Regions from separate parts of the Rubrobacter sp. M3-4 genome, predicted to be linked through region 2. Evidence: riboswitches for the same ligand, from Rfam matches in the RefSeq annotation. Region 2 holds a riboswitch; the other holds the start of a gene.

Region 1 (4,180 bases), on a different contig from region 2:
GTGCTCGAAGGGCAGGTAGACGAACATCCTCTCCAGCGGGGTGAGGAGACGGTCGAAGCCCCTCTCGAGCGCCTCGCGGGCGACCTCGCGCGCCAGGTGGTCGGTCGCGTAAGAGCGAGGCTCGCCCCGGAACATGTTGCGGGGGAACTGGTCGAGCAGCAGGATGAGGGCGAGGGCGCCGCGGGGCGTCCCCTTCCAGTCTCCGAGCCCGCCGGCAGCCGCCAGCTCGTAGTCGGCGCGGAACCGTTCGCTCACCTCACGGTCGAAGTCCTCGCCACCCCCGAACCACTCCTCGCGGAACTCCCGGCTCTCCCCGAACCAGAAGCGCAGGATCTCCTCCCGGCGGTCCAACTCATCCACCGACGTGTATCGCGGGACGTTTCCCAGGGTCGGGCTCCGCCTCGCGCAGCACCTCGCGGGTCACGGGCGGGATGTCTCCCTCGCCGAAGAGGATGTAGCGGACCAGGTAGACCAGGGGGTTGCCCTCGGTCCAGCCGAAGTAGCAGTGAGGCTTCGCGCCGGTCTCGTCTCTCAAATACAGCAGGAAGGCAGCTATCGCGTTCGGGACGCTCGAGCTCTCCGCCCGCAGCACCCGGTAGCCGTCCACCCTCACCCCTCTCACCTCCATCACGTCGGTGAACTCCGAGGGGTCGGCCACGTCGACCTCCAGGAACAGAACCGGAACCTCCCGCGGGATGTGGTTCGCCTCCCGCTGTTCACGCTCCTTCAGCTCGTACTCGCGACGGTCGCCCGCCTGCCGGCGGTTGGCGATTATGTGGATCTCACCCGAGGAGAGCGCCTCTTCGATGAACCTCCAGGCAGCCTCGTCCAGCTTTATGTCCTCCTGTCGCAGCTCTGTCGAGCGCAACGCCCGGGAGACGAGGGAGACGAAGATGATCGCCGCGATGAACAGTATCGAGATCACGATCCCGTTCGGCTGGGAGCGGATGTTCTCGACGTCGGCGTAGAGCATCACCAGGGTTATGAGCCCGAAGACGAGCGTCGGCCTGTGCCTGCGCTGCCGGCGCATGGCGACCGTCACGGCCAGAGCGGCCGAGGTCATCATGATCAGCACGCCCGTCGCGTACGGACCGCTCTGCGCGTTCACCCCGGCGTGGAAGGCGAGCGTTATCGCGAAGGCTATCGCGCTGAAGACGAGCACCATCGGCCTTACCGCCCGCCCCCACTCCGGGGCCATCCCGTAGCGCGGCAGATAGCGGGGCACGATGTTCAAAAGCCCCGTGAGCGCCGAGGCTCCGGCGAACCAGAGGATCGTGATCGTGGAGATGTCGTAGATCGTCCCGAAGGTATTGCCCATGTACTGATGCGCGAGGTAGGCGAGCGCCCGGCCCGCGGCCTTGCCGCCCGGCTCGAACTCTCTGTGCGGGATCAGGACCGTGGTGACGAAGCTCGTCGTGATCAGGAAGAAGCTCATGATCAAAGCGGCCGTGGTGAGCATCTTGCGGGTGTTGCGGATGCGTCCGGCGGGCCGCTGCGGGTCGTCGCCGGGGTCGCCCTTCACGAGCGGCATCATCGAGACGCCGGTCTCGAACCCCGAGAGTCCGAGCGCGAGCTGCGGGAAGACCAGAAACGAGACGACGACCATGTCGAGCGGGTTTCCGTAGCCGTGCAACAGGGCGTCCTTCCAGTGGGAGAGGTACGCCGGGTGCTGGAGGATCATGTAGAAGCCGAAGACGACGATGAGCAGGTTGAGGAAGAGGTATGAGAAGACGAGCACGATCGCGATGCCTATGGCCTCGCGGAACCCTTTGAGGAAGACCCCGCCGAGGATGGCGAGGAGCACGAGCGTGATCGCCGTCTCTTTGTCGTGCAGGAAAGACGGCACTATCGGGTTCTCGGCCAGATGCGTCGCACCGTCGGCAGCGGAGAGGGTTATCGTGAACATCCACGCCGTGCCGACGAACCCGAGCAGGCACAACACGAAGATCTTGCCCTTCCAGAACGAGAGCAGGTGCTCGAGCATCGCGATCGAGCCCTGCCCGTGCGGGCTGTGGTAGGCGACCCGGCGGTAGGCGGGGAGCATCCCGAAGAGCGTGAGCAGGACGATGAACATCGTCGCGATCGGCGAGAGCGCTCCCGCGGCGAGTCCTGCTATGCCGGGGATGTACCCCAGCGTCGAGTAGTAGTCCACCCCGGTCAGGCACACCACCTGCCACCAGGGGTGCTGCTCGCGGGCCTCCTTGATGTGCGGCCCCTGCATCTCCTCGATACGGTTCTCGAGCAGCCAGGTGCGGAACCGCGAGGAATGTCCCTTGGAGCGAGTGGCCCTGATCATCTCGGAAGGCTGCAGGCGGGCCGCAAGGTGATTCGCATCATTCCCTTCCTCTCGCGCCTGCGGGGTTAGCTGTCGGGTTCGGACCGGAAGAGAGAAGCCCTACGCCGTTGCGGCGATTCACCCCGGGGAGGACCAGCCGTCCTACCCCGTGGTTCCCCCGTCCCCCGGCTCTCCGACGGCCGGAGGTTCGGCGAAGATCTGATTTTTCGTCCATGGCTCCCGGAGGTATACCCCCGCACCAGGGGGTTGTCAACCGGGCGGCACGGTTCGGGTGGTGGCGCATCGGGAGGAAGGTGCGTGTTTGGTCAGCATGTAGCCACAGGAGACGGATACGTCGTTTCTGAGGAGAACAAACAGAGCCCGCTGGCCTCCGGGCGGCCGCGCCTTCGGCCGGGAGGGCATATACCCGCTCGCGGCGCTGGCGACGCTCTTCGCCCAAACCGAGTGGTACGCGAGCGCCGTTCTGATCCTCGTGCTCTCGGCCGCGGCGGTCTACCACCTCGTCCTGCGCACCCGCCGCCGCAAGGCCAAAGGCCTGCTCTAGCGCGTCCAGCCTTCGAGGAGCACACCGGCCCACCGGCCGACGGCCGGCTCCCACATGAGCGTGTAGTGGTTGGTGTCCTCCAGGAGGATCGACCCTCTCACGTCGAACGAGTCCTCCATCTGACGTCGCACTTCCTCGGGGATGAGCGGCGCGCTCCCCGGGAAGAACCCCTCCGCTGCGCGCACCAGCGCGACCGGGCACGAGATGCGGCTCATCTCCGCGGTGGTCAGCGCCGAGCGGGCAACGTCCTCCGCATCCTCCGTACAGGCCACTAAAGAGGCCTTGGGCCGGTAGCCACCTTCGACCTCCTCCAGGTCGTAGCGGTAGTAGTCGGCGAGTTCCGGTGGCAGATCCCGCATCGTCACCCCCTCTTCCGGATACCAGAACCGGAGGTAATCGTCGGGGCTCTCGAAGTTCATACGGAGCCGGCTGAAGGAGCGGGCGAGCCCCTCGGAGACCCCGCCGGAGAGCTCTTCCCGCCCCTCCACCCGCGGCCAGCCACCGTCGAGGAGCACGAGCGCCCGCACCCGTTCGGGGTGCGAGAGCGCCACCCTCTGCGCGACGAACGCCCCCATCGAATGGCCGGCGAGCGTGGCCCGCTCCAGACCGAAATGGTCTAGCACCCGCACCACGTCGCGCGCGTGGGCCTCGAGCCCGTAGGAGCCGGGACCGGGCTTCTCCGAGTCCCCCCGGCCCCGCAGGTCCACCCCGATGAGCGGCCGCCTGCCGGCGAGACGCCTCGCGAGCGCGTTGAACGAGCGGTGTTGCGCGCTTATCCCGTGCAGGCACACCACCGGGTCGTCTCCTTCCCCGGATCGCCAGACGGCGAGTCCGACCTCGCCGTGTACCAGCTCTCTCCGCCAAAGATCAGACGTCACCCTCGTCCCTCCCGTACGATAGAGCCCGCACGCGCTCCTCCCCGGCCACACCTTCTCATCCGTCCGACACCCTGCGCCAGACCAGCTCCGCCGTCGCCACGTCCTCCACTGCCAGCCCTACCGATTTGAACAGCGTGATCTCCTCTCCCGACCGCCGACCCGGCTTCACCCCGGCGACGACCTCCCCGATCTCGGCGAAGATCTTTCCGGCGGCCCTCACGTCTCCCGACTCCTGCATGGCGGCCTCCCGCGAGTCCACGTAGAGGGTTACCCGCCGCAGCACCCCGTCGTCCAGCTCCCGCCACTCGGGGCGGGGTGCGCCGACCGCGTTCACGTGCGCTCCCGGCGAGAGCCATTCCCCGAAGAGCACAGGATCGGGCGAAGTCGTCGCCGTCACCACCACGTCCGCCCCCCGCACCGCCTCCTCCGCCGAGGACGCTGCCACGATGCCGTGCTCCTCGG
Region 2 (4,180 bases):
TCGCCGTCTCCGTCGTCTGCGCCGAGAGCGAGGAGCGTGCCGCGGAGCTCGCCTCCTCGATGCAGCTCGCCTGGGTCAGGATGCGCAGCGGCCGGCCCGGGCCGCTCCCCACGCCGGAAGAGGCCCTGGCTCACGAGTACACACCGGCGGAGAGGCGCCTCGCCGAGGCGTACCGCTCGATGCAGATCATCGGCACCCCCGAGAGGGTCAGGGAGAGGATGGAGGAGGTCGCGGAGCGCACCCGGGCCGACGAGCTCATGGTCACGACGATGGTCTACGACCACACCGCGCGGCTGCGCTCCTACGAGCTTCTCGCGGAGGTCTTCGGGCTCGCGGGAGCGCCGGCCGGGGGACGGGAGCGGACATGAGCCGGACGGAGCGGAGATACCCCGACCCTTCGGTGCTCGGGGGCGAGGTGGGGCTGTGGACCTCGATCCTCAACTATCTGCCCGCTTCCCGGGCGAGGGAGGCCGCGGCCGAGGCCGAGGAGCTCGGCTACGGGGCGTTATGGTTCGGAGAGGCGACCGGACGGGAGATCTTCACCACCGCCGCGATACTGCTCTCCGCAACCAGTCGGATCCAGATCGCCACCGGAATCGCCAACATCTTCGTCCGTGACGCGTGGGCGACGAACGCCGCGTCGAAGACGCTCGCCGAGGCGTATCCGGGACGGTTCGTCCTCGGGATCGGGGTGAGCCACCGGCCGCTCGTCGAGATGCGCGGCCACGACTACCGCTCGCCGCTCGCGACGATGCGCTCCTACCTGGAGGACATGCGCCGGGCCCGGTTCGACGCCGTAGGACCTGAACGGGAGGCTCCCGTGTTGCTCGCGGCGCTCGGCCCGAAGATGCTCGAGCTCTCCAGAGATCTCGCCGACGGCGCCCATCCTTATCTGGTAACCCCGCAGCATACCGCCTACGCCCGCGGGATCCTCGGGGAAGGGCCGCTCCTCGCCGTCGAGCAGGGGGTGGTCCTCACGGAGGACCGGACGGAGGCTCTGCGCCTCGCCCGCTCGCACTTAAGCCGGTATCTCAGGCTTCCCAACTACCGCAACAGCTGGCTCCGGCAGGGCTTCACCGAAGAAGACCTCTCCGGGGAGGGCAGCGACCACTTCGTGGAGGCGCTCGTCGCCTGGGGAGACGAGGGCAGGATAAGAGAACGGGTGCACGAGCACCTCGACGCGGGGGCGGACCACGTCTGCGTGCAGGTGATAACCGACCGGCCCGGGGCCGGTCTCGGCAGGGAATGGCGCGTCCTGGCCCACGCTCTGCTGGCGTAGCGTCCGCCGGTTGACAACTTCTCTTTTCGGGCGTATACCGGCGGGTTGTAAGAAGTGGTGCCAGAAGCGCCGAGCTCCCGGGTGGCACCGGGAGGCGGGGGACCCGATCCGGCGGGCCTAGGCCCACCGAGGGGTGAATCGCCTCGAAGCGGGGCGTAGGGCTTCTCTCTTTCGGCCCGAACCCGTCAGCTAACCCCGCAGGCGCCGAAGAAGGAGGAAGAGGAGTGTCGGTCCAGAGGCGTTCTTTCCTGCGGCGCATGATGCTCGGTGAGGAGAGGCCCCACACCGAGCGGGAGGAGAAGGTCCTCAACTACGTCGTCCACCGGATAAACGACGGCGCTCCGCTGCACGAGATAGTGCACGAGGACTACGTGGTGCGCAACTGCTCGCAGCGGGAGATAGGCGACATCCTGCGTTGCCCCGAGCTGGTGCGGGCCAGCCGCAACCGCCTCGAACGGGCCTTCGTCTCGGGGGAGCTCGATCCTTCGAGTCTCCGCCGGCGTTTGTAGTTTCGTCGGGGTCTTGAGCGCGGGTCGCCCGCGAAGGTTCTCTCGCCGGAGGTGATCCCCGGGCAGGGGGGATCACCTCCGGCTTTCTTCAGCCTTTCGCCCTTTTCTCAGAATTCTCTCAACCTCCGGACTTAATAGGAGGAAATCTTCCCGCTGGAGGGTCGGCAGGAAGAGGTATCCCACCAGATGAGAGAGGGGCTGGCGTAGCATGGGATGTTGGCTGAGGGTCTCGCGAAGGGTGATCTCGCCGATCGCCGCGCTGTCCGCGCTGCTGCTCGTCCTGGCGGCCTGTTCCGGGTCGGGGAAGGTCACCGGCCAGACGTCCCCGGGGACGCTCGCGCCTGGCGCACCGCCCGGGCTGGAGAAGATAAAGCACGTGATCATAATCATGCAGGAGAACCGTTCCTTCGACAACTACTTCGGCACCTACCCCGGTGCCGACGGCATCCCGATGAAGAACGGGCACCCGGCGGTCTGCATCCCGGACCCGCGACTGGGACACTGCATCCGGCCCTTCCACGACCGCAAGAACCGGGATCTCGGTGGGCCTCACACCGCGACGGACGCCCGAAAGGACATAAACGGCGGCAGGATGAACGGCTTCATCCGTCAGCAGCTCGCCGGGGAGAGCCGGCTGTGCAAGAAGAGCCCGCTGAACCCCCACTGCTCCCACATAACCCACGACAACCCTCCAGACGTCGTCGGCTACCACACGGCGCGGGAGATCCCGAACTACTGGGCCTACGCCCGCAACTTCGTCCTGCAGGATCACATGTTCGAGTCGAATGCTTCCTGGAGCCTTCCGGCACACCTGTATACGGTCTCGGCGTGGTCCGCGGTGTGCAAGAACAAAAACCCCATGAGCTGCCGCAGCGCCCTGCAGCGCCCGGAGGAACCTCTGGACTTTGCGAGACGTTTCCCTGGTGCCGTCCCCCCGGTTCAGAGGCGCGGGGGAAAGCTACACCAGCCGGACTACGCCTGGACCGACATAACCTACCTGCTGCACAAATACCACGTGAGCTGGCGCTACTACGTGGCCAGGGGCGCAGAACCCGACTGTCCCGACGGACAGATGTTCTGCCACAGGACCATGCAGAGCCCGAAGACCCCCGGGATCTGGAACCCGCTGCCGCATTTCGAGACGGTCAGACAGGACCATCAGCTCGGGAACATCCAGAGCACCAGCGCCTACTTCAGGGCCGCGAGGGAGGGGCGTCTCCCGCAGGTGAGCTGGCTCGTCCCGAGCGGCAAGAACAGCGAGCATCCCCCGGCGCTCATAAGCAACGGGCAGGCCTACGTCACCCGGGTGATCAACGCGGCGATGAGGAGCCCGGACTGGAAGAGCACGGCGATCTTCCTCACCTGGGACGACTGGGGAGGCTTCTACGACAACGTCGTGCCCCCCAAGGTGGATAAGATGGGCTACGGTCTGAGGGTCCCCGGGCTCGTCATAAGCCCCTACGCGAAGCGCGGATACATAGACCACCAGACGCTCTCGTTCGACGCCTATCTGAAGTTCATCGAAGACCGCTTCCTGGGCGGGCAGCGGCTCAACCCCAAAACCGACGGGCGCCCGGACCCGCGTCCGGACGTGAGAGAGGCGATGCCGCAGCTCGGTAACCTGGTCCGGGACTTCAATTTCAACCAGAAGCCTCGTCCACCGCTCATCCTGCCGCCCCACCCTAGGACCGACCTGGTGAGCCCGCGTCCGAGGTGGAGCCGAGGGTGAAGAAGCGGCTCCGGAGGTTTGCCTCTGGCGGGGCCGGGTTCGTAGGGCTCGTGTTCCTGGCGAGCCGGGCGCTGTATTTCGCCTCCGGGGCGATCTTCGCCGGGCTCCTCCGACCGAGCCCCGGCCCGGCCGACACTCGTCCCGTGCACCACCTGGTGACCAATATCTGGGCGAGGTGGGACGGGATCTGGTACTCCTACATAGCCGCCCACGGGTACGAGCGCTTCCTTCCCCCCGAGACGGCCTTCTTCCCGTTGCCACCTCTTCTGGCGCGGACCGTCGTGCGGTTCTCGGGAGCCCGGCCGACGCTGGAGAACCTGAGCGTGGCGCTGACGCTCATCTCGCTGGTCGCCACCCTGTTCGGCTTCTACTTCGTTTATCGTCTCGCGGAGGACTGCTGGGGGGAGAAGGTGGCGCGCAATTCGGTTCTCGTCCTGGCTTTCTTCCCCACGAGCTTCTTCTTCAACGCCGCCTACTCGGAGGGGCTTTTCCTCGCGTTCTCGTCCGGGGCTCTCTGGGCGGCGCGCCTGCGGCGCAACCTGCTCCTGGGATGCATTCTCGCCGCGCTCGCCTCGGCGACCCGCGAGGCCGGGGTCTTCCTCGTCGTGCCGCTCTTCGGCAGCTGGCTTGCGGACCGGGAGCGATACGGACTGCACCGCCTGT

What was found. Region 2 has a riboswitch for cyclic di-AMP ahead of AC6EKW_RS13715 (hypothetical protein). Riboswitches for the same ligand answer to the same signal wherever they lie in the genome.
Region 1: it holds a riboswitch for cyclic di-AMP, as region 2 does, so the genes downstream of both, AC6EKW_RS02535 (APC family permease) here and AC6EKW_RS13715 (hypothetical protein) in region 2, are expected to answer to the same signal.

Annotation. Positions count from the first base shown of each region.
Region 1 covers NZ_JCBAJP010000002.1:44,069-48,248, reverse strand. Annotated here, with positions in the region: gene AC6EKW_RS02540 (DUF924 family protein) at 1-360, opposite strand, end outside; gene AC6EKW_RS02535 (APC family permease) at 353-2,296, opposite strand; cyclic di-AMP (ydaO/yuaA leader) riboswitch at 2,336-2,499, opposite strand; gene AC6EKW_RS02530 (alpha/beta fold hydrolase) at 2,837-3,718, opposite strand; gene AC6EKW_RS02525 (ornithine cyclodeaminase family protein) at 3,774-4,180, opposite strand, start outside.
Region 2 covers NZ_JCBAJP010000015.1:3,487-7,666, reverse strand. Annotated here, with positions in the region: gene AC6EKW_RS13725 (LLM class flavin-dependent oxidoreductase) at 1-368, shown strand, start outside; gene AC6EKW_RS13720 (LLM class F420-dependent oxidoreductase) at 365-1,279, shown strand; cyclic di-AMP (ydaO/yuaA leader) riboswitch at 1,337-1,498, shown strand; gene AC6EKW_RS13715 (hypothetical protein) at 1,504-1,788, shown strand; gene AC6EKW_RS13710 (alkaline phosphatase family protein) at 1,997-3,517, shown strand; gene AC6EKW_RS13705 (putative hexosyltransferase) at 3,514-4,180, shown strand, end outside.